2 linked regions of the Bacillus pumilus genome follow. The protein of the gene in region 1 interacts with the protein of each later gene in a pairwise test. Links are inferred from orthologs where the notes say so. Each region holds a gene or a part of one and is shown in the gene's direction. Other genes may lie near its edges. The genes, in order: GKC25_RS11325 and GKC25_RS06400.

Region 1 (17,361 bases):
TTTCCGCGTCCCAGAAAATGTCGCTGAAGACATCAGCTGCTGCATTGGATGCATTTTTCAACTCTTCCATATTATTATCCACTCCGCCAAATTCTAAAAGTAGGGCTTTGTCGGATAAATCTTGATTATAAATTCCATTATCGCCAATTTCTCCTTTGGCAAACACACCGACACTGAGACCTTTATATTTTTTCTCCATCAAATGGTGGAACTCCGTCGCAAGCTTGAGATTTTTCTCATAGCTTTGATTCTTCTTCCCTACAACAAACGCAATTCTCGCATATTTTTTTCCTTTGATCTCGACAGTGGTGTCTTTCTTTCTTCTTGAGTCACGGTGGATATCAATTAAGTATTCGAGGTCATCATTTTTCGCTAAGGCTTCTTTTACGACCAATCTTGATTCATTATAAGATTGAGGATACTTTAATCCTTTTTGCAGGAGCCTTTTTTCAACTTCCGTTTTGTCGACCGTATTCCCGATTCCTTGCTGATCAAGCGCCTTTCCGAACATGTCGCCGACAAGGGTGACATTCACTTTTGAGTGCCGTGCATTGTTTGGATTCGTTTCTCCTTTTAAAAATGGTAAATATGATTCCGTATTATGCGTGTGGTAAATGTACACGGCTTTTCGTTTTCCTGTCGACCGGTCCGGCTCTTTCGCAGGCTTTTTCGGCACATCTTTGTCGAGCTTGTCCAGCTCTGCCAAATTTGCTTCTTTTTCATCTTGGATGACTTCACTTGGCGGCGGCGATTCCATTGGCATGTTGGTATAGTCTGTTCCTTCACCCGCTAAGATGATTTTTGTATCAAAATGTTCAAAACCTGGGAGTTCTCTCCCTAGAAAACTACGCGGGTCTTCTAAATTGATACTAGTCGCAAGCTTGAGTGACAGTCCAGAGAAATGAAACCCTTTTTGATCTTTCGGGACTGCTGAGGCGAAATATTGATTTTCCATACCCATTAATGTAGCGAAGAACGCTCCGGAAAGCTCATCTGCTACACCATATAGCGAGGCTTGCGGCCTCAGCTCTGGCTTTAAAGATGTCAACGCCCCTGACATCACAAACACCACAACAAGCGAGGCTATAAATAAGAAAATGCTTTTCACTACTTTTGTTCCATTAATCGCAACGACCAACTGTCGAGGACGGCGGGGTCTTTTTTTCATGATTTACTCCCTCCAGCACGCTTTCTAGTAATTACACTATGAGCGAGCTAGAGAAAGTAGAACCGATTAATGATTATAAGAACCCATGTTATCTTGAGAGATTTTTTGATGGAGTGCTGTATTTAATCCATTGGCGAGTACGTTTGCCATATCATCAATGAATGTATCCACTTCCTTAGGCGTGACCATTAAATTTTGCCCTAGCGGCGCAAGTACTTCATGGATCAGCTGCCGTTTCTCTTCTTCCGGAAGAGTCCCTACGATACCTAAAAATGATTGACGCGTTTCCTCATCTGGTAAGTCTTCTTCATTTAGCACTTTTTTCTTCCCAAAAGTCAAACCAGCCGGCACAAGAGAGCGGGACGGCCGGTCATCTTTCAGTTCTCTACCAAAATGCTTTAAGACATAATCAATTGTGTCACTTGCAATGGTTACTGCATCTACCACTGTTGGAACGCCAATCGCAATCACTGGAATCCCCAACGTTTCTTTGCTTAATTCTTTCCGCTTATTCCCTACACCTGAACCGGGATGGATGCCTGTATCAGAGATTTGAATCGTGGTATTCACCCGTTCCACTGCACGAGCAGCAAGAGCATCGATTGCAATGACAAAATCAGGTTTGGACCGCTCGATTACACCTTGTATAATGTCGCTTGTTTCAATACCGGTCAGTCCCATCACTCCCGGTGATAAAGAGGACACTGGGCGATACCCTTCCTGTACATTTTCCGGCTGCAATTCAAAGAGATGCCGGGTCACAAGCAGGCTTTCAACCGTGAGCGGGCCTAGCGCATCTGGCGTGACATTCCAGTTTCCTAGTCCTACTACAAGACAGCTCGCATCAGCCTGAATGCCTCGGTCTTTTAAAAACTGAGCAAAATGACGCGCAAATACTTCGACGACTTTTTCCTGCATCTCAGAATCTTTCTCCCGAATGCCCTGCGCCTCAAGCGTCAAGTATGTTCCTGTCTTTTTGCTGGTCAGCTCCTCCCCTTCTTTCGTGATCTCCACTGTGCGTATACGGATGCCATGCTCCTCTTTTTCCTTTTCGACAATCCCTTGAATTCCGTCCTTTTTGACGACATTCGGATCGTTCTCTTGTTCTAGTATCTCTTTTGTTTCAACAGCCAAGTCTGTCCGGATTTGATAAGCACTTAAATCAAGTTTCTGTTTCTCCATAAAAAGACTCCTTCCACCAAGTAATTAACAGTAGTCTTTCCATCTCTTTAAAGAAACATTCGAGCGCTTCATCAATGAAAAATACTTTACATTTATATTGCATTCTAAAGGTGTGTTTGATAGAATACAACTTGTTCTATTGTGAAGATTTAACCTTAAGACAATTGTGTTTAGGTTGTATCTTAGGAGGTGAAACACATGCCAAATATTAAATCAGCGATCAAACGTACAAAAACGAATAACGAACGCCGTGCACATAACGCAACAATCAAGTCTGCGATGCGTACTGCGATTAAACAAGTTGAAGTTTCTGTAGCTAACAACGATGCTGAGCAAGCAAAAGCTGCTCTTTCTTCTGCTGCAAAACGCATTGACAAAGCCGTTAAAACTGGTCTTGTACACAAAAACGCAGCTGCGCGTTACAAGTCAAGACTTGCTAAACAAGTAAACGGACTTTCTGCATAATGCTTGCAACGCCTCAGTGATGAGGCAACTGTTTAACTGTACGTCCGTCCTGACCGGCTCAGCCATTAGGACAGACTGGCAATTATACATCTAAACAAAAACGACCCTCTTTTTAGAAGGTCGTTTTTTTATGTTCAAGCGCCCAATAGTCGAAGCAGGAACAATTCTAACAATAGCTGCTTGTCCTTTTTACCGGTTTTCATTTCATAATCGATCGTTGATAGCTCTTTGACAATCTGCTTGAGCTCTTCTTCTGAAAACAGCCTTGCCTGATCCATAGCAAGTTTGACGCGGAATGGGTGGACTTTTAGATTTGAAGCAATTTGTTTTTGCCCATATCCTTGCTGAGCGAAATACTTCGTCTGCAAAATCAATCGAAATTGAGTTGATATGAGTGCTAATATTTTAATGGGTTCCTCATTTTGTTTCAGCAAATCATAAAACATCTGCATGGCCTCAGAGCGGCGTCTGTTGACAATTTGGTTAATTAATTCGAAAATATTCTGCTCTAAGCTTCTTGCAACGAGCTCATTGACATCCGCTAATTCAATTTCTTCTCGTTCTCCAATATATGTACTCAGCTTCCTGACCTCTTGAAACAATGTGGATAGACTCCCACCGCATAGCATCACAAGCTGCTCAGCCGCTTCAGATGTCATCGCCTTTCCTTCTGTTTTCACCAGTGTAATGGTGAAATCCGTTGTTTCTTTTGGGTTTAACTCTTTTGCCTCAACCATAGCCGCTTTCTTTTTTAGCAATTTGGTGATTTTCTTCCGTTCATCCAGCTTTTCATATGGTGCTAATAACACGAGAATGGTATAAGGCGCCGGCTTTTCTAAATAAGCTTCTAACACAGAAAGCTCATGCTCAATCTTCTCCTTTTTCTTTTCCGCTGTAAGAAAATAAGGATTCTTGATCACAACGAGACGCCTTTCTCCCATAAACGGAAAGGTTTCTGCATCCGTCACAGCCTGTTCAAGCGGCACCTCTTCCATATCAAAGACGGAGTAATTAAAATCCTTCGTCTCCTCGTCTACTACAGCTTGTCTTAATTTAGCTGCTGTTTCTTGCAGTAAATACGTTTCTTTTCCATATAAGCAATAAACGGGATGGATATCCCCTCTTTTTAAATTGTTCCAAACTTCAAAGACCATAAATTGAATCCCTCTCTTTCACTTCCTCCTCTATCCTAAAGTGTGTGAAGACATTAGTAAAGAGGAAGCTGAAAGTGCCGCCTCCTCATTTATAGTAAACGTCTGGTGCAAGCTCCCGGGTCAGCTCGCTGTCAGACGATATTCATAAAATGATCATGAAAATGGAAAACGGTTACTTTACCTTCTAGCAATTCCAAATGAGTTCAAGTATACTAAAATTAGCCAGGAGGGATGAAAATGAATGAATTTGAAAAAAATGTTCAAAGCAAGCGGAATGATGTGACCGACTCAGCCGTTGGTTTTATCGTCACATTCGGATTTTTCGCCTCAATGTTTATTTTGGCAACAATTATACACCTCGTTGGATCTTAACTTCATGATTGCTAAATGACTGCCGTTTTGGCAGTTTTTTTATTGATTTTGTAAGATATCATATGGAGGTTGCGTGTAAAACGTTCCTTTCTTCTCAAGAAATTCATAGGTCACACTTCCGTCTCGATCTGTGCGGTACACCTCCATTTGATGATCCTTTAGTTTTTTCAAAACTTCCTGATGAGGATGCTGATAACGATTGCGTTCACCAGCCGAAATGAGTGCATAGGACGGCTCCAGATGTCGAAGCCACTCCTCACTTGTTGACCCTTTACTGCCATGATGCCCAACCTTTAAGACATCCGCTCGCAGGTGGGGATAGGCTTCTATGATGTCTCGTTCCCCTTCTTGTTCAAGGTCTCCAGTGAACAGAAAACGTTTCCCACCAAGAGTAAAAGCCAGAACGAGTGAATCATTGTTCTTACTTGTCACCCGGTCTTGCGAAGGGTGCAGAACCTCAAATATGTGCTCTCCAACTCGGAGCTGATCTCCTCTTTCTAATTCATCAATAAATATCCCTTTTTTAGCTGCTTCTTTTAGCAGCTTTGCGTCCTCTGGACTTCGGGCAAAGCCTTTTGGTATGGCCAGCCGCTTTACTTTATTTCGGTTGATTAAACGAACCGCTTCTCCCATGTGATCTTGATCCGCATGCGTGAGAATCAGCACATCAAGTTTTGCTATACCTTTAGAATGCAGAAACGGGATCAGCGTTTGATCACCGATCGTAGATACTTTACGTCTTTTTTTCCACGGTTCCTCTTCAAAAGAAAGTCTGCCCCCTGTATCCACAAGCAGATGCCCCTTTCGATAGGGCAGTTGAATAAACAAACTATCCCCCTGCCCTACATCCAGCATCGTGACCTCCCCTTTTTGGAGAAAGTTCGGAGTAAAAAAGTGTACACTCAAAACACCAATGGAAAAAAGAATTGGCACAGAATAGGATTTCACAGAAGCTTTGCACTCCATCACAAACAGCAGAAAAACAATGGCACTCACTTCCAGAAGAATATGCCACCAAGTAGATTTCATAAAAATCAAGTTAAACCCATCAAAAACTGCCATATGTGCTGACAACTGATGACTTAGCTGGATGACCGAATCAAGCAGCTGGAACAATGCTTGTCCAAGAGGGAGATAAATGATGGACAAAAGAAAAAAGAGTAAGGACAGAGGCAGGACAACCGTCGTATAAAAAGGGACAAACATCATATTCAATGGGATGCTCAGCAAAGAAAATTGCTGAAAATGATATAAAAGAACAGGAAGCGAGGCAAGCTGCGCAACAAAGGATATAAGGAATAACTGCATCACTGCACTTTTCGCTTGTGATAAGATTCTGGTCGATAACAAAATAAAGAACGTTACCACGAATGAAAGCTGAAATCCGATATCAAATAGAAATAGAGGATGAAACGCTAATAAGAGTAAAAACGTTGCGCTTAATACGACAGCAGAAGGCTGTTTCATTTCTTTCGGCAGGCTCGTCATCACTAAATAGATTCCTGCCATGAGACAAGCTCTTAAAACCGATGGTGCAGCACCTGTCAAACAAGCATAAACAGGAAGAAAGCATAATAAAAGAATACGTGCTGTCTCTCTTGTCACACCGGCACGAAGCAGACACCAAAATAAACAGGCAAGAAGCGTTTGCACATGCAGTCCTGAGATCGCTAACAGATGAATAATGCCGAGCATTTGATAGTCTCTTAATGTGTCAGGATCAATCAACTCACGATCACCAAAAATAAGGGCCTGTACAATGCCTACAGAGTTTTTCGGCACATGATCTTCTAAGAATTTTAAGCCATTTTGCCTCATCGCTTGAAGATAATAGGAAGGTCTGTCTTTTTTTGTACAGCCTTTGATTGACTGCGGTAAGAAAATGGCGCTAATGCCTTTTGATTTTAGAAATTGATCATATTGAAACCCGTTAGGAATGGTTGCGTGTTTAGGCGGCCGAACATCACCTGTCATATGACAGCTCATACCTGGCTCTACATCTTTTAGCGCCTCTTTTTCACGCTCTGTTTTAATGGTATAGAAAGCGGCTAGCCGTTCATGTTCTGTTGACACAGTTGCTGAAAAACGATTGCCATCTGTCTTCGGAATACTTTCAATCACAACGGAGCCGGAAAGAAATTTTTCTTGTACAGGTTGATCCGTTTCAAAAAACTCATGAACCATAAAAATAAGAGTATAAACAGCTCCACATAGGCTGATCATGAGAAAGAGCTTGGGAATTTTTTTCAGTAGGCTGAGAAGTAATATGATGAGAAGAAAGAGAAGGAAATACATATGAAGATGATATGCAGCCAGAGCAATTCCAACAGCTGCTGAAATTGCCCCAAACGGCAAATAATTAAACATAGGAAGTAAATAATTGATTCGCCTTCTCATGCATAACGCGAATTTCTGTTTCACTAAGTCCTGATTCACTTAGCTTGCCAATTAAATCTGCAACAAAGGCCAATTTTTCTTGATTTTTTAAGTCGATGATCATTTCATCCAGTTCAACTTGTTCCGTTTGAACACCTGCCTGCTCAAATAAATCAACGGCATATGGGTGATTTTTATAATCCTTTGCATAGTACACGGTTCGAATACCTGCTTGAATAATGGCTTTACAGCACTGCAAACAAGGAAAATGCGTGACATATATTTCAGCATCCGCTGTAGGTGCACCAAATTTGGCACATTGTAAAATAGCGTTCATTTCCGCATGGATGGTGCGAACGCAGTGATGATCAATGACATAGCATCCCACATCTGCACAATGGACATCACCAGCAATTGAGCCATTATATCCCCCTGCAATGATACGCTTGTCTCTGACGATGGTCGCCCCAACAGCTAACCGCTCACAGGTGCTTCGTAAAGCAAGCAAATGGCTTTGTGCCATAAAATATTGATTCCATGAAATTCTTTCCACGAGCTGATCCCTCCAGAATGATGGTTGGTATTAAGTGTACATGCCTTCCTTCTATACCGTCAATTCTACTTCACGGTCAATTCACTTTTCAGCCGTTCAATGGTCTTCTCCCCAAAACCTGAAATGTTCCGCAAATCTTCAATTTGTTGAAATTCCCCGTGTTCCTCTCTGTACGTAATGATGGCTTCTGCTTTAGCTGGCCCTATTCCGTTAATGGTTTGCAATTCCGCCGCATCAGCCTGATTGACATTGACACCTTGACTCTTTTCTTTACCCGATGGAGCGTCAGCAGCTGCTATTTGCGTCTGCCTCTCCGCTTCTCCCTGCTTCCGGACATAAATCATCATACTGTCCTCTAATTTTGCTGCTTGATTGATTTCAATCGTGTCTGCTTTACTAGTAAAGCCCCCTGCTCTCCGAATCGCTTCTTCTACCCGTGCATCAAATTGAAACGTATAAACCCCTGGCTTTTTCACAGCTCCTTTGACCTCTACAAAAATGGGAGGTGATTCATTATCGGTCTTTTCTTGTTTGTCTTCTAATGTGACTTGTATGTCTTTATCTTCCTTCAATACACTTGGCTCTCTGCTGCTCTCCCTATTTCCTGCGAAAAGGAAGAAAGTGATGATGATCACGACCATGAGCCCAGCTCCGATATAAAGACTGTATTTTTTCAATGGAATGAGTCGCTTCACGTGCTCACGCTTCTTTCAATCATATTTTTCTATTGCTCAACATACTGTTTAGAAGATAACAGATCCTATGCGCCTAAGGAGGGAGAACGTTTGAATATCGGGATAATCGGTACAGGAAACATGGGTACCATACTTACTGAGGCATTTATTGAATCAAAGGCAGTCAATCCCTCATCCATCACCATCACAAACCGGACCATAGAAAAAGCGTTCAATATAAAAAAGAACCACCCAGAGCTTGAAGTAACGAAACAGCTTACAGGAGCTGTCATGAATAAGGATTTCATCTTTGTTTGTGTCAAGCCGCTTGATATTTATCCACTTTTAAAAGAGCTGAGCCCTCTTTTAACAGAACAGCAAACCATTGTCATCATTACAAGTCCGGTTCACCCTGAACAGCTTCAGGATATCGTTCCTTGTCAAACAGCCAGGCTGATTCCAAGCATTACGAACCGTGCTTTATCAGGAGCGTCACTTTTAACATTTGGATCGTCATGCAGTGTCGCGACGAAAACAGCGTTAAGACAGTTAGCTTCCTGCATTTCAACACCCATTGAGATTCATCATTCGATTACAAGAGCGGCGTCAGATATCGTCAGCTGCGGTCCTGCCTTTATCAGCTTTCTCGTTCAGAAAATGATTGAAGCAGCTGTCGAAGAAACAGATATTTCTAAAGAAGAAGCCACCACCTTATCAGAAGATATGCTTGTAGGACTTGGCCGTTTGATTGAAAAAAGAGTCTATACCCTTCCGACACTGCAAGACAAAGTGTGTGTTAAAGGCGGCGTCACTGGTGAAGGGATTAAAGCACTTGAAGCAGGTGTTCAAGATATGTTTCACCGCCTCTTTCAAAACACCCATGAAAAATTCGATGAAGACCTTGAAGCGGTTGCGCATCAATACCCGCCAAGTGTGTTTACTGATGATCGCAGAAATTAATCATCTCTGCAACAAGCGAAAAAAGGGTTTTAAAAAACCATCGTTCCATTAAACGATGGTTTTTGGTTTCTTAGCTGAAATGAAATATCTTTCGGCGAATTCCCCAGGGACTTCATTTGTAAAATCAGCGGTCACTTCTATCTGTTCAAAGCCAGCGGACTCAAGGAACGCCGCATATGTCTCAAATGGAAATGTACGCTGTTCATGTGTCTCATCATAACGCTGATACACGTCTCCGTCCTTTACAAAAAAGCTTAAATCGTGAATGACCGAATACATGTCATCCCCTTTATCACTCTGCCAAATATAGCTGATCTCTTCATCTTGATCGGCATAAGTCGAACCTGGGAATACCTCTTCCATTTTATAAGGTGTATGAACATCAAAGAGTAAAACCCCATCTGCCTCTAAAAGCTGAAACATGTTTTTAAAGGTTTTTTTGACGTCATTTTCGTTTTTTAAGTAATTCAAGGAATCACAGCAAATAACCGCTGCTTGAAAGACTTGCTCAAAACCCGTAAGCTCTCTCATATCTTGATGTAAAAATTGAATGGACTGCTTTTTCGCCTGTGCTTTTTGCTGCGCGAAGACCAGCATTTCTTCACTGAGGTCAATTCCTGTGACTGTGTGGCCCTTTTCAGCTAACCGAAGAGAAATTTCTCCAGTCCCACAGCCAACATCAATAATGGCAGCATTCGGTTTGATATTCTGCTGGATCCACTGAACCCATTCATCATAAGGTGCATGTGTCATGAGCTCGTCATACACACCTGCAAACCCTTGATAAATCATGAGTTAATGCCAAGTGAAAGCGTTTCTCTCGGCGCATCTCCCCATAGCTTCTCTAGGTTGTAGTATCCTCTTTCTTCTTTGTGGAACACATGAGCAATGACATCACCAAGATCAATCAATACCCATCTTGCTTCATCAAAGCCTTCCATCTTCTTCACTTCGATTCCACTTTCCTCTGCAAGATGTTTTACTTCTCTTGCAATGGCCTGCACTTGCTTATCAGAGTTCCCGTGACAAATGAGAAAATAATCGGCAACAAGTGAGATTCCTTGCATATTAAGGGCAATAATATCCTCAGCCCGTTTATCATCGCATGCTCCTGCCGCGACGTTTAAAATTGATGATGAATCCATCCAAATTCCTCCTTAATTGTTCTTATGCACAAGCGAGTTGTAAGTAGCCAATGTATCTGGAAAGACTGGCTGATTCTTTTTCAATAAGAAGCTGATGGTGTTTTTTAGTGACTGAACCAACGCGCTATCCAAATAATGCTCTGCTAACTCTCTTACTTCTTCAACACCAGGGAAATGACGTCCTGGTTCGATATAATCAGCGACATAAATGACCTTTTCAAGTAATGTCATGTTTGGCCTGCCTGATGTATGAAATTCAATGGCAGTTAAAATGTCTTGATCGTCAATGCCTGCTTCCTTTTTAACCAGATAAGCACCAACTGGGGCATGCCAAAGCTCAGGCGAATATTCAAGCAATAGAGGGTTCATCTGTTCCTTCTGGATAATTCCCTTCATTTCTTCCTTTGGTCTAAATTTCGCATAATCATGAAAAATAGCGGCGATCTCTGCTTTTTTCACATCTGCACCGAACCGTTCCGCTAATGAAATGGCTGCACTCATGACCCCGAGTGTATGTGTATATCTATGCTCTGTTAACTGCTCTTTGACACAGTTCAATGCTTCTTCACGATTCATATAAATGATGCTCCTTTATATAACGCTCAACAGCTTTCGGTATCAAATAATCGACAGGTTTTTCCTGCTTTATTCGCTGCCTAATCAATGTCGATGATACATCAAAAGCTGGAACATCTGCAAATAAAAGAGGATATGCCGTACTTCCGGCATAACCCGGTCTTTTCATCCCAATAAAGGTGATCATCTGAAGCAAATCATCAATCCGATGCCATTTTGGCAAATACTCGACCATGTCCGCTCCAATCATAAAAAAGAACTCATCTTCAGGATGACGCTTCTTTAAAAGCTCCACCGTATCCACTGTATAAGATGGACCCTCTCGCTCCATTTCAATGAGCTCCAGCCGAAAATATGGATTTGACTGGATCGCCGCTTCCACCATTTTCACCCGGTGACGACTATCTGCTCGTTTCCGGTCTGTTTTATGAGGGGGCTTGTGATTTGGGATAAACCACATTTCATCAAGCCCCACTTGAAAACGCACTTCATTCGCCATCAGCAAATGACCATTATGAGGAGGATCAAACGTACCGCCGAACAACCCTATTTTTTTCATATCACATCCACCTTTACGGCAGCTTAATTTGTTTATTTTCCTTCGATTCTTTATAAAGGACAATCACATTTCCGATCGTTTGAACAAGTTCAGCTTTTGCACCTTTTACAAGTGCTTTCGCAACTTCCGTTTTGTCCTCATCGCAGTTTTGTAATACGCTGACCTTTAACAGTTCTCTTACTTCAAGCGCCTCGGAAATTTGCTTGATCATATTGTCATTTACCCCGCCTTTTCCTACTTGAAAAATAGGTGATAAATGATGTGCTTTTGCACGTAAAAAACGTTTTTGTTTCCCTTTTAACATGGTGTTCCTCCTAATTTCTCTATTACAATTGACTTCATTTTTCTGGCGTCAGGCGTGATGCCTGTCCACAGTTCAAAGGCTCTTGCTGCTTGTCCAACAAACATGCCGACACCATCTACTGTTTTCAAACCTAACCCGGCTGCTTCTTTGAGCAGCTTTGTTTCTATTGGATTATACACAATATCACAAACGACCGCTGTTTTTTTTGCGTTTGCTAAAGAAATCGGGGTTTCTTCAACATTCGGGTACATACCGATTGAGGTCGTATGGATGATGACATCATATTCCCCAAGTCGTTCTTCTGCTGTCTTTAAAGTAATGGCACTAGATGTGATGTTCCCATCTGCACTTTCAATTAAAGCCTCAGCTTTTTCAATGGTGCGGTTGGTGATATCAAAGCTTTTCGGTGCATAGTCAGCGATTGTCGTATAAATCGCTCTTGCTGCTCCGCCAGCACCAATCATTAGAAATGACAGCTCTGTTAAAGGCTGATCCAAGGCTTCAAGCAATGAATGAAGAAAGCCCTCTCCATCTGTGTTGTACCCGACGAGCTGACCTCCTTCAAGCCGCACCGTATTGACTGCACGCAGGCGTTCAGCTGTCACATCAATTTTATCAAGGTACTGCATAATGTCTACCTTGTGCGGAACAGTGACGTTAAAGCCGCTTATTCCTAAGGCTTTCATACCGCGAATGGCATCTTTAAGGTCTTCGTCTTCTACTTGAAAGCCATGATAATGTCCATCAATCCCAGCATCCTTCAATGCTGCATTATGAATATCCGGAGACATTGAATGACCAACAGGGTTACCGATTAATCCGTATAAAGGTTTCAAGGTCTCTCCCCCTTTGAACATTTAAATTAACGAACGTCTCATAAACACATGAACGCCTTTTGGCGCATAGACTTTGATTTGCTTCCCTGCATCATTTGCCGTTACCCATCCTAAGCCTGAAAAGACGATGTCCATTTTCGGCTGATCAATCGTAAAGGTATGCGGAACGAGCGGAGGGAAATCTTCCATCCCCTCTTTTGATGGCGGTGATAGCAGTTCCCCGGCATGTTTTTCATATAAATCATCTGCGTTCTCTAACTTTGTTCTGTGTATGTTCAGCTCATTTGGCATATAGCAGACAAATGACGTTCTGCCGCCTTTTACATAATCAAATCGAGCAAGGCCGCCAAAATAAAGCGTTTGTGCTTCATTTAATTGGAACGTTCTCGGTTTCAATTCTTTTTTCGGCGTTAAGATCTTCAAGTCATTTTTGCTGACATAGTGCGCCATCTGATGACGGTTGATAATGCCTGGCGTATCAAATAGAGCAGATCCGTCATCAAGCGGGATCTCAATGGCATCAAGTGTTGTACCTGGATATTGGGATGTGGTGATCACGTTCTCTTCGCCAGATACTTCTTTGATGATTCGATTGATAAATGTTGATTTTCCAACATTCGTACAGCCGACGACATAGACATTTCTTCCCTCACGGTAATGATCGATCGCTTCCATCACCTCAGGTACGCCCTGACCTCTGCTTGCACTGATTAAGAAAACATCGATCGGGTTCAATCCGTTTTCTTTCGCTTCCCGTTTCATCCAATGAATCAGACGATCTTTTTTCACGGATTTCGGTAAAATATCTACTTTGTTGCCGACGAGTAAAATCGGATTACCACCGACAATACGACTCAGCCCATTGATCCAGCTTCCGTTAAAGTCAAAAATATCAACGACCTTTACAATCAGAGAATCTGTCTCTCCAATGCTGTGCAATATATTTAAAAAGTCGTCTTCTGTTAAAGAAACATCTTGTATTTCATTGTAGTTCTTTAACCTAAAACAGCGCTGACAAATCACATCTTCTTTCAATAGAGATGCTGCCGGCGCATATCCTAATTGATCTTTATCTTCCGTCTGAATGGCTACACCGCAGCCAATACAAACAACCTTTTCCATTATTACTCTTCCTCCCACTGAATGTGGCCCTTACGCTTTAAGGCTCCTAAAATTCTGCGTTCAATCTGCCTGTTAAACTTGGTGAAAAATCCGTCCGAGGCAGCGACAGGGACGACCAAAATCGTATGGAAGCCATGACGATTCCCGCCTAGTACATCGGTCATGAGCTGATCCCCAATGACCACCACATCTTCTTTTTTCAATTGCATATCAGAGACTGCCTTATTAAAGGCTCTTCCCATAGGCTTTTTCGCTTTATAAATAAACGGGATATGAACTGGTTCAGAAAAAAGCTTGACCCTTTTTTCATTATTGTTCGATACAATCGTCACTTGTATCCCGTGATCCTTCATTTCTTGAAACCATTCAATTAAGCGGGGCGTCGCACTTGGACGGTCCCATTCTACTAGTGTGTTATCTAAATCGGTAATAATTCCTTTTACATTTCGTTCTTTTAATTTTTGCGGTGAAATGTGGAAAATGCTTTTCACAAATTCATCCGGTAAGAAATACTTCTTTAGCACAATTTGCACCCTTTCTTCCCTTGGTTTTTCAGCGATGGTGTCGAATCAAATCACAATTTGTCTGTCTATCGAATACAATGAAAAAGTTTTCGACATATGACGAGGACCTTCAACAGGTGTGGATAATTTTACACACATTATCCACCTATATTTCATCACGCTTTCATTCAATTATAAACACTCTACCCACAAGTTATCCACTTCACCATGTGGATAACAGAACGATTGTTCTTGTTTCCCATTCATGGTAGATTAAAGGTACTTCAGAGACATTCGATCAACCTATGATGATATGTCTTTTCCTTAAGTTTTATGCCAACTTTTTCAGGGGAGGTGTTTTTCCCATCATATGGGTTTCTAGTATGAAAAAGCTGTCAGATGATTTACTTATAGAATCGTATTATAAAGCAAATGAAATGAACTTAAATCGCGACTTCATTGAATTAATTGAGACAGAAATGAAAAGACGTTCGCTCGGGCATATGCTCTCTGTTTCCTCTTAATTCCATTTCGCAGGAACCATGCCTCCCGAGCACTCTCCTTTTTTAAACTCAGGTGACTGATATTATATCACTTGCGCTATAGGCTTACTACTATTTTCCGTAAAAAACACCCCTTCTCATCAAAGAAGAGGTGTCTTATTTGCAAGGCTGTTCATTCCAAAACCATAACCCTCCGCCTACGACCAAAATGACCACAAGGAACACAACAAGAAAAGCGTAACCGATTCCTGCTCCTTGAGCTGGATAAGGTGAACACGCAGGGTAAGGATAAGGGCATCCCCACATATCAGTTACCTCCTTCTAGGAAGATATACTGTTAGACTATGCTGGATGGATGGTCTTGTTTAGGCAGATGGCCATCATTTAAAAATGTTTGATGACATCACGCTCTTTGATTTCGTTATAAATAATTCTTGCCCCTTTTGGCGTCATATGATTGCCAGAAGGGTCGATCAAACCTGATTGAATCAGCGCATTGTCACTATCTTCACCAGCTTCTCGGATGAACGCTTTCCAATTGTCGACAAGCGGTACTTGCTGATCCTTGGCTATTTCTCTCGTAATGTCATTATAGGAATTTTGCCAAGCTCTTGCCCCGCCTCTCTCAGCAAAATAAGATGACTTATACCTAGAGTAGTAATACAAGCCCTTTTTTCCGCCTTCTACAACAGGTACACAGGTCATGAGAATCGGGGTAATGCCTTCTTTTCTACTTTCAGAAATGAAGTAGGATACATTTTCTTTAAATCGTTTTTTCGTCACGCGGGGATGTTTCCCATCTAAAATCGCCGCATCATTCGTACCGAACATGATGAGGACGTAAGTTGGTTTCTGCTTTAAAATATCCTGCTCAAAGCGAAGCTTCGCGTCTTCAGTTGTCTGCCCGCCAATGCCTGCATTCTTCACTTGAATTTGGCCGCGCTCGACGTTTTTCATGAGATTCACCCATTTTTCAGATGTTGGATAATCTCGAAAGTCCCAGTTTGATCCCCTTGTATTGCTGTCGCCAAATGCAATGACACTTTCTTGTTCTGGCTTTGAGCACCCAGCAGCGACACAAAGCAGGATAAAAAGGACAACACATTTCTTCACAACATTCACCTCCAAAAGCCCTCTTCATATAGTAAACGACAAGACTTTTGGTTTCAATGAATGACTGTTTTTGACGAATGCTTCCTATTGCAGTTGAACAGGTACATACGCTTTGTCATGATGCAGCAGTTCGCTCACTTTGACAAATTCATAGCCTCGATCCTTTAATTCAGGAATCACTTGTTTCAGTGCTTCTACCGTCTGCTTCCGATTGCCCCCGCCATCATGCAAAAGAATGATATCGCCGCCTTGAATATGATCAATAATCCGGCTCGCAATTTTGCGTGAGCCTGGTCTTGACCAGTCCTTCGGATCTTGCGTAAAGGACCACATGACCACATCATATCCTTGCTTTGACAAAATGCGGAATGATGTCATCGTCAAGCGGCCGCCAGGGGGGCGAAATAATAAGGGTCCGCCAGGCTGAAGTGAAGCGATATGAGCCGCTGATTCTTTTAATTCCTGCTTGATCTCCTTTGATGATAACAGGTCAAAATACGTATGATTCATCGTGTGATTGCCAAGCTCATTTCCTTCGTCCACAATCCGTTCTGCGATCTTTGGATATGCGTGAATCCGGCTTCCTACGACAAAAAAGCTGGCATTTACTTGATGCTGCTTCAGCACATCCAATATTTGATTCGTGTAAACTGGATGAGGTCCATCATCAAAGGTGATCGCAATCTTTTTCCGTTCCGCTCTCATGTCCCAAAAGGCATGTCCCGTTTTTTCAAGATCGACTCGTTTTAATGTATATGCCTCTACTTCATTAGGAACAAAAGCACATAGCAGCAATATACACATCAAGACATGCAACCCTCTCATTTGACCGCCTCCACAGAACATTCTTACAGATTAAATTGCCCGCTTTTTGATGAATCATTCAGCATTCATAGTCACGGTCCGCATCTCTGACTTCTTTTTTGACATAAAAAAAAGCCGGCCCATCAGGCCCGCTTTTTGTTTCACGTTTGGTTTCTCTCTTCAACTGTCGAACGTTGCTTAGAATTCATACAGACACTCTCCTTCTTGGATTTGATTTTGAGCCCATAATAATTTCTGATAATACTGGTTGGACTTCTGGTATTGTTGAGAGGCTTCTAAGGCTGTCGCAATTTCTAGTGAGATATCCTCTATATAAGAGTATAGGCTAAGTTTTTCCAAATAATCAATGGTTTTTTGCAGTTGTTCTTCATTCATTCCTTGAACATATAAAGCATCCAGATACTCAAACATATGACAAAACAGCTGGTCTTCATGCTTCTTTGCAGCTAATTTTCCATCTTCTAATATGCGGCGTGCTTCCACTTGTTCATTTTGTCTAAAAAGCAGTTTTGCCAGCGTATAGAGCGTATGCGGAAGCGTGGGAAGCTGCTCTTTACAGGCAATATCAGCCGATTCCGTTAAATAGCGTTCTGCTTCCTCTCTATAGCCCAGCTCCCCATAACATTTTCCTAAATTATAAAGCGCTGAACTGTATATCCGCGGGTGATCAATCTGTGATGCGAGCTGTTTTGCTTTTTTTAAATGAGGCAGTGCCCGGTCTTTTCGTTTTAGATCTTGATAGTTTCCTGAGATAACAAAAAGGCACTGAATGATGCGAATAGAGTAGGCATCATGCTGATCGTATATTTCCAGCGCCTTTAAAATATGATGCATCGAGACATGCGTTTGCTTCATTATATAGTAGGCTTCTGCTACTTTAAAATGAAACTCAGCCTGCTCAATATCATCAAATACCATGGACAGCTGTTTTTCTGCCACTCGATAATATTTGACGGCTTCTAAATATTCTT
Region 2 (12,605 bases), 940 kb from region 1 along the record:
GCAGCTGTCAAGGTCGCAAAAGCAGGCTATCCTCTTGGCTTTATTATTGCCCCAATTTACATTCACGAAGGCTGGCAGGAAGGATATAAAGTTCTTTTTGAAAAGCTCGATGCAGCCCTAACTGAAGATGTCAGGCACGATATCACCTTTGAAATGATTCAGCATCGTTTTACAAAACCAGCGAAGCGTGTGATCCAAAAAAACTATCCGAAATCAAAATTAGAATTGGATGAAGAAAAAAGAAGATACAAATGGGGTAGATATGGAATTGGGAAATATATCTACCAAAAAGATGAGGAACAAGAACTAAGACAGACGTTAGAATCATATATCGATCAGTACTTTCCGTCTGCAAAAATTGAATATTTTACTTAAAGCAAGCCTTTATGGCTTGTTTTTTCTATTTAAATTTTCTTACAACTATTGAATGCGGTACCAATTTTGCCGATATACAAAATAAGATGCGAAAGTAGGATGTAGGGGTGATGAGATGTTTAAGAAACTTCAAGTGAGAATAGCTGTTTTCATCTCAGTTATTTTAATTTTAACCGTCGTGGCCGTTCAAGTGGGTTCCAACATAGTATTAACACCACTCATTGAACGGGATGCAAAAACCACCACAGCGGCAACAGCAGAAAGCATGAGAGATATTATTGCACAAAAGCTTGATAATTACGGGGGTACAATTAACAAACTGGCAACAAGTACACTGACTGAAGATTTTGCACAAAAGCAAACAAAACAAACATTAGCCTTTGAAAACGATGAACTAAAAGTCTTGCAGGAGCAGGATGAACTCATCTCACTTGCCTATATAGGAACAAGTGACGGTAAAATGTTTGCCTTCCCAGAGTCTGATTTTGGTGAAGGATATGATCCAACTAAGCGAGATTGGTTTATCAATTCGGCTGAAAAGCCTGATGAAGTCATCTGGACAGATCCGTATATTGATAAAGCAACGAATGAAATGGTTGTCTCAGCCACCAAGGCAATTGTGCGAAATGGAAAGGTTGTTGGAGTCGCAGGACTTGATTTGAAGCTGTCTTCCATTCAATCGTATATAAAGGAACAAAAGATTCCTTATATGGGAAACGCTTTTTTAGTTGATGGCAAAGGAACGATTTTGGCACATCCAACTGAGCAAGGAAAAAACATATCAAAAGTCGCTTCTGTAAAAAAAGCGATCGACAATTCCGGTCTTGATGATAACAAAGAACTGACGGTCATATCTAAAATCAAAGAGGCCGATTGGACAATAGGTGTCAGCTTTGAGAAAAAGAAACTGCTTTGGATCACAGAACAAATGAATCAGACAAGCATCATGATTTCAGTCATTGCTATTGTTCTTGCGATCATTCTCAGTTTCTTATTAGCAAGAAGCATCACAACGCCAATCAAGCGTCTGATCGAGCATGTGCGTAAGGTGTCTGAAGGTGATTTAACCAGCTCACTTGAAACGAAATCTCAAGATGAGATTGGTTTCCTCACGAAGAGCTTTAATCAAATGACCGAGGGGATCAGAGAGTTAATTGAAAAAGTAAAAGGGGCTTCAGACCAAGTAGTGACATCAACGGATGAAGTCACGCAAATTTCAAATGAAACCTTACTGTCGAGCGAACAGATTGCAACGGCCATTCAAGAGGTGGCAACAGGTGCGTCTAAGCAGGCTTCAGAAGCAGAAACGATTAATGAGAAATCAGAGCATTTATATGAAAAAGTACGTCATATGGGTGAGCTTGCCACGCAAATGCAAGCCAACTCAAAATCATCTGAAGATGCAGGCTATAGAGGGCTCGATGCACTAGGTATGCTCGTTCAAAAATCAACACAAGCGAACGAGGAATCGAAGAAAGTGGAGCAAATGCTGCTTGACCTTGAACATAAAACGAAAAATATTGAAAACGTTGTGACCGCCATCTCTGAAATCTCTGATCAAACGAATTTACTTGCACTGAATGCAAGCATTGAAGCAGCGAGAGCCGGAGAAAGCGGACGAGGATTTGCTGTTGTTGCAGAAGAAGTCAGAAAGCTTGCTGAACAATCTGCGCAATCAACCAAACACATTAGTGAAACCGTCAAACTCATTCAAGATGAATCGAAAAAGGCGGCTGAAGCGATGACGGCAGCAAGTAAGATGAATGAGGAACAAGGTGAAGCCATTAATGCAACAGGCGAGGCACTGAGCAGCATCACAATGGAAATGCAGGCACTTGTCGGCTCAATTGACAGCATTCATACACAGATCAATGAAATGACAGACGAACAGCAGAAAATGAATGATTCCATTCAAAGCATTGCTGCGATCTCAGAAGAATCTGCGGCTTCAGCTGAGGAAGTGCATGCGTCTACAGATGAACAAGTCCAAGCTTTAGAAAGAACGAAAACTTCGACTGAAATGCTGAACGAATCAAGCCAGGCATTACGTCAGGCGGTTGATCGGTTTAAGCTGTAATCAAGCGGAAAGGAACCTTGCGACGTGAGCAAGGTTCTTTTTGTATGATAAAATAAGAGTAGAGGAGGTGTTGACATGGATGTCAATCTATCTGGAAAAAAAGCCTTGGTCGCTGCAAGCAGTCAAGGTATTGGAAAAGCCATTGCCTTTGCTCTAGCAAAAGAGGGAGCAGATGTGATGCTTTCAGGAAGGCATGAGCACACGCTGAAAGAAACAGTCAAAGAATTATCTCCGCTTGTAAAAGGAAAGCTGACTTATCAAGTATGTGATGTGTCTGACGCGCAGCAAATCAAGGCGCTAGTTCAAGCGGCAGCTGGTGATGAGAAGTGTCTAGACATTCTTGTGAACAATACAGGCGGGCCTAAAACAGGGACGCTTGAAACCTTAATAGATGAAGACTGGATGGAATCATTTCAGCTTCATTTACTCAGTTATATTCGATTATTAAAAGAGGCATTGCCTTATTTGAAAAAACACGGCGCACGCGTGCTAAACATTGCGTCTATGTCAGTGAAAGAACCGATCCCAGGCTTGATGCTGTCAAATACTTTTAGACCGGCTATTGCCGGCTGGACAAAAACAGCCGCTCAGGAGCTTGCAAAGGATGGCATTTTAATCAATACGTTAGCCCCAGGGAAAATTGAAACAGACCGCGTCAAACAGCTGGACAAGCACCGCGCACAGGCAGAGCACCAAACAGTTGAAGAAATCAAAGCACAGGCTGAACGTGCGATTCCGCTTGGCCGTTACGGACAGCCAGAGGAATTTGCAGCATATGCAGCTTTTCTTTTATCTGAAGCCAATACATATATGACAGGTCAAACACTCATCATTGATGGTGGACTGACAAAGTCTCTTTAAGGAGGAACAAGTGATGACACAAATCAAAACAGTTGGTTTTATTGGAATCGGTGTAATGGGACGCAGTATGGCAGGACATTTAATGGATGCCGGATATGAAGTTCTCGTTTATACAAGAACAAAAGCGAAAGCAGATGCACTCATTCAAAAAGGCGCATCATGGAAGCCGGAAGTGAAGGAGATTGCAGAACATGCAGATGCTGTCATCACAATGGTAGGATATCCATCAGATGTAGAAGAAATCTATTTAGGTGAAGAAGGGCTTGTGGCACATGCTGCGCCTGGTACCTATCTGATTGATATGACTACATCGAAGCCTCAGCTGGCAAAAGAAATTGAAATGAAAGCAAAAGAAAAAGGGTTGTTTGCATTAGATGCACCAGTTTCTGGCGGAGACGTAGGGGCAAAAAATGGAACGCTTGCGATTATGATTGGCGGAGAAAAATCAGCCTATGAAGCGTGCCTGCCCTTATTTGAGCAAATGGGCGAAAACATTCAATATCAAGGACCTGCAGGAAGCGGTCAGCATACCAAAATGTGTAACCAAATTGCGATCGCAGCAGGTATGGTAGGCGTTGCAGAGGCCATGGCCTATGCCGAAAAATCAGGACTTGATCCAGAGCATGTGCTCAAAAGCATTACAACGGGCGCGGCAGGAAGCTGGTCCTTGTCAAACCTTGCACCAAGAATGCTGAAAGGTGATTTCGAGCCAGGGTTCTACGTGAAGCATTTTATCAAGGATATGGGCATTGCACTTGAGGAAGCAGAACTGATGGGAGAAGAAATGCCAGGACTCGCGCTTGCAAAGTCACTTTATGAAAAGCTGAGCGAACAGGGCGAAGAAAACAGCGGCACACAGAGTATATATAAATTATGGGTAAAATAAAAAGACCTGTCCCACTTAGAGACAGGTCAGCGTGTAGACAAACCCTCGCATTCGGTGTCAGTCCTGCGTGCCGGTGCTCACGAATGTCAAATTCGCTCCGCTCCGGTACTCGTCCTTCCTAGGGCTGCAAAGGTTTTCTATCACGCTGAAAAGAAGACAAAAGGCTAAAATGAAGATCATTTTAGCCCTTTGTCAACAATCTGGTCTGTCCCACTTAGGGACAGGTTTTTTAGATATCTTATTTTCCGATGAATTGCTGCGTCCAGTAGTTGCCAGATTTCACATAACCAACACCGATATGTGTATAGTTTTTGTTTAAGATATTTGCTCTGTGGCCTTCACTGTTCATCCATGCAGTCACAACTTCTTGAGGAGATCTTTGACCTTGGGCAATGTTTTCACCTGCTGTTTTGTAAGTGATACCGAATTGCTTCATTTGATCAAATGGAGATCCGTAAGTTGGGCTTGTATGAGAGAAATAGTTTTTATCTTTCATATCTTGAGATTTTGCGCGAGCAGATTTGCTTAGTTTTGAATCAACAGAAAGTGCTTTTAACCCTTGTTTTGCACGCTCTTTATTTGTAAGCTCAACGACTTCTTTTTCAAATGCATTCAAGCTGCTATCTGCTTTTGCTGCCGTTGTGTCTTTTTGGTCAGCTTTTGTATTGTTATTGTTGTTTGTGTTTTGTTTAGCTGGCGTACTTGGTTTAGAAGCAGTTGGTTTTTTCACTGATTCTTGTTTTTGTTCATTTTTTGCTTTGTTTACTTCTTTCACCACTTTTGTGCCAGTAACAGGTTGACCGCTTTTGATCAGCTTGTTTAAAAGAGCTTCGATCTCTTTTTGATTCGACTTGCTTAGCTTGTTTACATCTGAAGAGATATGTAATTTTGCAGCTAATGTATGAAGATCAATGGTTTGATGCTGTACATGTATCACTTGTTTCAGGTTAAGCTCCTTCGCATCAGCTGAATGTCCTCCAGTGAACGTGATGAGTGCAGCAGCCGTTAGCGCTGAAAAAAAGAATGATTTCTTCTTCATATTGTAACTCCTCCTAAAATCTTTGTTTTGTTTTCTCACAGAAAATCATAACATGGACTTTTTGTTATAAACGTACCAGCATCCTCCATTGACAATGCCTGTTTGTCATTTTTGTTAAAGTCATAAAAAAAGCCGCCTCATATCAAAGGATAGGGAATTCTTCCATTTAAAGAAAACGACATAAACATACCAATATTTTAAAGTGTTAGTATATTTTTTTGCATAATAGGGATTGACAGCTTTTTTTCACTTGTTTCGCTGTAACAACTATTACAAAAGTGTTACAATAATGAGTGGTAATTGTAAAAGATTGAAAGGATGAGAGGAGCTACATAAGTGGGAGAGAAACAGCATCAAGGTAGTGCCGAGCAGAAAAAAATCAAGCGCCGGAACGCCTGGAGGATTAATCTCTTTTTCTTCGCTGTCTTTAGTTTATTTGCTGGACTTGTGATCAAGCTTGGTGTGCTGCAGATCGTCAATGGTGAGGATTATAAAAAGCAAGCAAACCGAACAGAGGTCAAAACAGCATCATACCCGTCCCCAAGAGGAAAAATGTATGACGCGAGAGGAAGAGTCGTCGTTGATAACGAAAGTGTACCTGCCATCGTTTATACATCAGAAAGCGGTGTGAAAGCGAAGGATAAGATTAAGGTAGCAAGAAAACTTGCGACTTATATAAAAATGGATACTGATTTTTTGAGAGAGCGTGACATTCGAGATTTTTGGCTGGCGAGCCATCCGAAAGAAGCGGATAAGCTCATTTCAAAAGCAGAGAAAAAGGATCTTAAAGCAAAGGATGTCTATCCGCTTCAAGTAGAGCGTGTGCCTAAGAAAGAAGTCAAGGCGATCGAAAAGGATGCAGAGGAAAAAGCAGTTGCAGCGATCTATCGTAGATTTACAGGCGGATATGCCTTTGAGCCTCAAATCGTGAAAGCAATGGACCCAAATGAAGAGAAAAAAGGGGACGAAAAAGTTGCTTTACTCGATGAAACAAAAGAGTCAAAGCAGACATCATCCGTGAGTTTGACATATGAAGAGATTTCACTTGTGTCAGAGCATCTGGATGAACTGCATGGTGTAAATGTCATCAATGATTGGACAAGAAAATATCCGTATGAAAAGACCCTTTATAATGTACTTGGCGGTGTGACCACACCAGAGCAAGGCATTATAAAAGAGCGTGAAGATTACTATATGGCAAGAGGCTACTCGCGAAATGACCGGGTAGGGAAGAGCTATTTAGAGTATCAATACGAAGATTTTCTGAATCCAGAGAAAGCGACTGTTCAATATACACAGGTTGGCGGGAAGCTGCTCGATGAAATCAAGCGGACAGAGGGACGAAGAGGACTTGATCTTGCACTGACATTTGATATGGAGCTGCAAAAGGAAGTCGACAAGATCGTCGAATCAGAGCTTAGATCCGCTAGTGCGAGAAACTATATGATGGACCGCGCATTTGTCGTGATGATGGACCCTAACACTGGGGATGTTCTCGCAATGTCTGGCAAGAAAATGGATGGCAGAGACGTCACAGATTATGCCATCGGAACATTTACGACCCAGTACGAAATGGGCTCTGTTGTCAAAGGAGCCACAGTACTTGGCGGTTATCAGGACGGGATGTCACACAACCAATCCTATATGGATACACCGCTTTATTTTGCAGGAAGTAATGGAAAGCCGAAACAGTCTTACAAAGTTCTTGGATGGGTCAATGACCTTCAGGCTCTCCAAAAAAGTTCCAACGTCTACATGTTCCAAGTAGCGATGAGAATGGCGGGCATCACCTATCAAAAGGATGGTCCGTTACCGGCAAGACCTGAGCACCTGCAAAAAATGAGAAACTATTATGCGCAATTCGGTCTTGGCGTAAAAACAGGGATCGACCTGCCGCAGGAATCAAGCGGGATGCAGACACATCCTAAGACGGTCGGCGGACTTTTGCTCGATGAAGCAATTGGCCAGTATGACACGTATACACCGCTTCAAGTTGCCCAGTACATGTCGACGATCGCCAATGGAGGAAATCGCGTTCAGCCAAGAGTGGTGAAAAGCGTTCACCTTCCAACGAAGAAGGATGAAGTAGGCCCAGTCGTGAAAAAATATGAGCCGAAGGTGCTGAACACGATTAACAACTCGAAAGCAGATATTGACCGCGTCAAAATGGGGCTGAAAATGGTCACATCGACCGGCGGTACTGCCGCTGGCCGCTTTGGTCAGCATGATGTCGCTGGAAAAACAGGGACGGCCCAAACCTTTTACTATGGTGCCAACCGCAGCTGGTGGGGAAATCCCACATACAATTTAACCTTTGGGGGATATTATCCGTCGTCCAATCCGAAGGTGGCTTTTAGTGTCGTGACACCTTATGTCTCAGATAAAGATTCCGTCATTAAAACCATCCCAAGTAAAATTATTGATAAGTACGTTGAATTACAAAAGAAATATGAAAAGCAGTAAACAGCAGAGAGCACAGCAAGAGAATGTGCTCTTTTTTGTTGAAAATATGGACGTTTCCCTCGATGACGGAAGGAAAATACGGGTTTTCTAGCGAATCTTTTTTATACATCAATCTAAGGACAACCCTAAAAAATGAAAAGGAGGGTCGGACGACGATGGAACAAAAAATGAAAGATTCGAATCAGCTTTATTCGAATATCGATTTACATGCCGTTCTTTCTTCTAATGGCCGCTTTCTCTACATTTCTTCTAACTGTAAGCAGCTTTTGCTCTATGAACAAAAGGATTTACTAGGGTGTTTTTTGAAAGACTATGTTCATACCGAAGATCAATTTCTCGTCGAGAGTTATTTCTACAATCAGCACATGCTAGAGATTTGCCACTTTAGGCTGCTTAGAAGTGATCTAACAGCTGTATGGATTGAAGCAAGTATTGATTTTGTTGCTTGTGATGAGTTAGACAGCGAATTAAGTAGAGAAATGATCCTAAAAATGAGGGTGCTGGACGCTGAACCGCAAAAAGCAGCATTTCAAACAACATCAGAAGTGTCAGAACAGTCGTTAGGCAGTCTGCCGGCTTTCCAACATGTCAGTGAAGCTGAACAATTGATTGCCATGCTGCCAAATCCGTTGTGTATTACGATATTAGGGGAAATTGTTTATGCGAATGATGCGATGCTTCAATTAATGGGGGTATGTACAAGAGATGACATGATCGGCAAATCTGCATTTGACTTTATTGCTGAGGAGTACCATGACATTGTGAGAAGCCGAATTACGAGGCTGCAGCAAGGTCTTCCAGTCGGAATGATTGAACAGATTTGGAAGCGGAAAGATGGAAGCAGCATTCATATCGAAGTGAAGTCATCACCTACGATCTATCAAAATCAGCAGGCAGAGCTTTTGCTGTTAGTAGACATCTCATCCCGTAAGAAATTCCAAACCGTTCTTCAAAAAAGCCGGGAGCGGTATCAGCTGCTCATCCAAAACTCCATTGATACGATTGCGGTCATTCATGATCATAAATGGGTGTTTATGAATGAATCAGGCATTAAATTATTTGAAGCCGAGCATTACGATAAATTAATAGGAAAGGATATTTTCCACCAGATCCATTCCTGTGACCAGCAAAAAGTGAAAAAGAGCTTGTCGCGTATTATTGAAAGAGCATCAGATTCCGAGATTGTCACGATGAGCTGTCATACATTTAAACACAAGCTGATTTATACTGAAATGGTGTGTATCCCAACCACATTCTTTGGGGAAACAGCCGTTCAAATTATTTTAAGAGATATATCGGAACGTAAGCAGACAGAAGAGCTCATGCTCCGATCTGAAAAATTATCGATCGCAGGTCAATTGGCAGCTGGCATTGCACATGAAATCAGGAACCCATTGACCGCTATCAAAGGCTTTTTGCAGCTCATTAAACCGAAAACAAAAGATCGCGATCAATATTTCGAGATTGTTTTCTCTGAGCTGAGCCGGATAGAGATTATATTAAGCGAGTTGCTCATGCTGGCAAAACCGCAGCAAACGGCATCGATGCAGACACTTGATTTGAAAAAAATCATCAGCGAAGTCACGGCTCTATTAGAGACACAAGCGAACTTAAATGGTATTTTAATGAACACAAGTGAGATAGAAGAGGATCTCCTGATGAACGGGGATCAAAATCAGCTCAAGCAGGTGTTTATCAATTTAATCAAAAATGCCGTCGAATCCATGCCGGACGGAGGTAAGGTTGACATTACGGCCAAAGCAGAAAGAGATGGGATTCTCGTTACCATTCGTGATGAAGGGGTCGGCATTCCTGAATCGGTCATGAAGCGAATAGGAGAGCCCTTTTTAACGACAAAGGAAAAAGGCACTGGACTTGGCCTCATGGTGACATTTAATATTTTAGAAAATCACAACGGGACGATCCGTGTGGATAGTCATCCCGAAAAGGGCACCGTATTTCACATCATGTTTCCTGCAAAATAAAAACAACGGCAAGAGAGCCGTTGTTTCAGTCTGTGAAATGAATGGAACGTTTTTCAAGGACGAATTGTTCTAGGCGGTCAAGTCCTTCTTTCAGTGTTTCAAGTGAATAAGCATAGGACAGACGCACATACCCTTCGCCGAGTGGAGAGAAAGCAGACCCTGGTACAACCGCAAGTCTTGTACTTTCTAACAGCTCCATACAAAAATCAAAGGAACTCATCCCAAACGATTCAATGGATGGAAAAATATAAAAAGCGCCAGAAGGCTTAATGACCGGAAGCCCCATTGAAATGAGCCGATCATATACATAATCGAGTCTTTTCTTATATTGCTCTCTCATGATGAGTGCATCATCCACACCATTTGTCACAGCTTCAAGTGCCGCCTTTTGTGAGACAGCCGAGGCACAAGACACGTTATATTGATGTACTTTTAATACATGTTTAGCAATTGGAGCTGAAGCAAATAAAAAGCCAATTCTCCAACCGGTCATGCTATGAGATTTAGACAGTCCGTTAATCACAATGGTCTGTTCCTTTAAGAAAGAGGCAATTGAATGATGCGGCCGGTCAAATGTCAGCTCGCTATAGATTTCGTCTGATAAAATAAAGATGTCTTTTCCTTCAAGGAGCTGGGCAATCTCTTTCAATTCTTCTTCCGAAAGCGTGACACCAGTTGGATTCGAAGGATAAGGAAGTACAACACACTTTGTCTTTTCCGTTAATGCATCCTCAATCAGTTTGGCATTTAATTTAAAGCCAGCATTCGTTGTGTCGATATGTACGGGCTTCCCGCCGCACATTCGAATGATCGGTTCATAGCCAGGGTAGACAGGTCCAGGTAAAATGACCTCGTCACCCTCTGACAAAATGGTTCGAAACGCAGCATCAATCGCTTGACTTGCACCTGTCGTCACAATGATTTCTGACTCTGCATCATAATCAAGATTGACTTTCTTCTTGATGTAGTGCTGGATCGCTTGTCTTAGCTCTAGGAAACCAGCATTATGAGTGTACGAGGTGAAATTCTCGTCAATGGCTGCTTTGGCAGCTGTTTTGACATGATGCGGCGTATAAAAATCGGGCTGGCCTATCGTCAAAGAAACGACATCCTCATATGACGATACGAGATTTGAAAATGTTCGAATGCCTGAAATTTCAATATCCTTTACTCTTGGATTCAGCAAATGCTCCATTTCTCATCACCTTAAAAATTTATGTTTTTATCCTATTTTACCATTCACTGCATAAATGTCACCCGCGAAAGGCACTGGATATCATTATCTGTAGTCTATTCTCCTATTCATCACAGCATGAGTGATATATTGAAGAAAGAGCAACATTTATTATAGCGTAACCTCACTAGAAAATACAGGCTGCGGTGAACAGGATTAGAAAACGTCACAACTGTGTAAACTGAAAGAACGTGAGAATCAGGTCATGGGAATTGCTTTTATAGACATACGATCTCCTAAAGGAGGACGATAGATGGAACAATCAGCGAAGACATCGAAAATCGCGTTTCTATCCGTGATGAGTAACACATTTGTTGTCATCTTAAAAATCATTGTGGGGCTGTTGACTGGATCTGTTGCGGTTTTATCAGAAGCCATTCATTCTTTTCTCGATTTAATGGCATCTTTTATTGCATTTATCTCTGTTCGTATTTCAAGAAAGCCAGCAGATTCTAAACATCCTTATGGACATGGAAAAGTCGAAAATATTTCAGGAACGATTGAGACCTTGCTGATTTTCGTTGCCGGCATTTGGATCATATACGAATGTGTTCACAAATTAATGCACCCAGAGCCAGTCAAGCTGCCTGTGCTTGGCATTGTGGTGATGCTGATAGGCGCGCTCATCAATTTTATAGTATCGAAGGTTGTGAACAAAGAGGCGGAGCGAGTGCATTCTGTTGCCATGAAATCGAATGCATTGCACCTGTTAACAGATGTGTATACGTCACTAGGGGTCGCATTCAGTTTATTGCTTGTAGCATTAACCGATTGGTATTTCTTAGATCCGATCATTGGAATGATACTCGCTCTCTTTATTATGCGTGAAGCATTTAAACTCATGAAAGAAGCCTTCCCGCCGCTTGTAGACGCCCGGCTAACACCCGAGGAAGAACAATCGATAGAAGCAATCATTCAAGGATTCAGTCAAGAGTTCATCGAATATCATGACTTTCGAACAAGACGATCCGGTGCAGAGGAATATATTGATTTCCATTTGATTGTAGATGGCAAGACAACGATTGAAGATGTTCACCAATTATGTGATCGAATTGAAGAGAAGATTCAGCAAGAATTTCCGCATGCACAAATCTTTATTCATGTAGAGCCTGAAAGTGAAAGAACATCACAAACGTAAAAAAGGCGATCAACCAACTTAGGTTGTATCGCCTTTTTTACGCTTCATCTATGAAATGAAATCAATATCCATAAGCAGTATCGTAATCTTCATACCAAGAGATATAAGCTGCGTCATCATTTGACAAATCATGCTTCATGTCCAAAAAATCAGCTTCGCAAATATCTTCAATTACAGTTATTTCGTTGTTCTTTAATAGTACGACAGTTCCCATCATGAACACCTTTCTTTAAAAAATCCTTGACTATTGTACCATGTGAAGAGCGGTTGTCAACAGCAGAATGGAAACAAGACGAAAATATCACAAAATGTTAAAAAATCAGGAGGTAAAAGAACTAGAAGTGCCATGATTTTCACAAATTTTCAGTATTTATTCACATAAAACATTAAGAACAAACTGATCTAAAATATATGTAAAAGTTAACAGCTCCATTGATCTTACTATATTCATAAGATATAATAACGAATGATTATAAGAAATTTATAGAAAACATACATAATAAAGGAGAAATAGGATGGAAACAAACATAACAGAACCACACATTCA

What was found.
Region 2: the proteins of GKC25_RS11325 (region 1) and GKC25_RS06400 interact in binary tests that used the Bacillus subtilis proteins (3 or more experiments, as listed by UniProt). The link is inferred for Bacillus pumilus from one-to-one orthologs.

The regions. Positions count from the first base shown.
Region 1 is NZ_CP046128.1:2,223,222-2,240,582, forward strand. The notes cover bases 13,034-15,902. They hold GKC25_RS11325 (sporulation histidine kinase inhibitor Sda), read left to right. Parts: upstream 13,034-14,332; coding sequence 14,333-14,473; downstream 14,474-15,902. Other genes in these bases: yqeH (ribosome biogenesis GTPase YqeH), read right to left, coding at 13,034-13,446; GKC25_RS11320 (YqeG family HAD IIIA-type phosphatase), read right to left, coding at 13,449-13,970; GKC25_RS11330 (hypothetical protein), read right to left, coding at 14,609-14,758; GKC25_RS11335 (SGNH/GDSL hydrolase family protein), read right to left, coding at 14,837-15,565; GKC25_RS11340 (polysaccharide deacetylase family protein), read right to left, coding at 15,650-15,902. In the rest of the region: GKC25_RS11240 (stage II sporulation protein P), read right to left, coding at 1-1,168; GPR endopeptidase, read right to left, coding at 1,235-2,350; rpsT (30S ribosomal protein S20), read left to right, coding at 2,549-2,815; holA (DNA polymerase III subunit delta), read right to left, coding at 2,950-3,969; GKC25_RS11260 (YqzM family protein), read left to right, coding at 4,207-4,341; GKC25_RS11265 (DNA internalization-related competence protein ComEC/Rec2), read right to left, coding at 4,381-6,708; GKC25_RS11270 (ComE operon protein 2), read right to left, coding at 6,701-7,270; GKC25_RS11275 (helix-hairpin-helix domain-containing protein), read right to left, coding at 7,336-7,965; late competence protein ComER, read left to right, coding at 8,056-8,904; GKC25_RS11285 (class I SAM-dependent DNA methyltransferase), read right to left, coding at 8,953-9,696; rsfS (ribosome silencing factor), read right to left, coding at 9,693-10,049; bis(5'-nucleosyl)-tetraphosphatase (symmetrical) YqeK, read right to left, coding at 10,062-10,625; GKC25_RS11300 (nicotinate-nucleotide adenylyltransferase), read right to left, coding at 10,615-11,184; ribosome assembly RNA-binding protein YhbY, read right to left, coding at 11,198-11,488; aroE (shikimate dehydrogenase), read right to left, coding at 11,482-12,324; more of yqeH, read right to left, coding at 12,346-13,033; and 2 more genes. UniProt on the Bacillus subtilis protein: Mediates a developmental checkpoint inhibiting initiation of sporulation (by preventing phosphorylation of spo0A) in response to defects in the replication initiation machinery.
Region 2 is NZ_CP046128.1:1,293,039-1,305,643, forward strand. Bases 7,275-10,271 are described here. They hold GKC25_RS06400 (PAS domain-containing sensor histidine kinase), read left to right. Parts: upstream 7,275-7,856; coding sequence 7,857-9,686; downstream 9,687-10,271. Other genes in these bases: GKC25_RS06395 (peptidoglycan D,D-transpeptidase FtsI family protein), read left to right, coding at 7,275-7,701; GKC25_RS06405 (aminotransferase A), read right to left, coding at 9,712-10,271. In the rest of the region: splB (spore photoproduct lyase), read left to right, coding at 1-375; GKC25_RS06375 (methyl-accepting chemotaxis protein), read left to right, coding at 491-2,452; GKC25_RS06380 (SDR family oxidoreductase), read left to right, coding at 2,528-3,313; GKC25_RS06385 (NAD(P)-dependent oxidoreductase), read left to right, coding at 3,327-4,199; GKC25_RS06390 (CAP domain-containing protein), read right to left, coding at 4,438-5,238; more of GKC25_RS06395, read left to right, coding at 5,575-7,274; more of GKC25_RS06405, read right to left, coding at 10,272-10,881; GKC25_RS06410 (cation diffusion facilitator family transporter), read left to right, coding at 11,174-12,058; GKC25_RS06415 (hypothetical protein), read right to left, coding at 12,120-12,272; GKC25_RS06420 (RDD family protein), read left to right, coding at 12,574-12,605. UniProt on the Bacillus subtilis protein: Phosphorylates the sporulation-regulatory proteins spo0A and spo0F. It also autophosphorylates in the presence of ATP.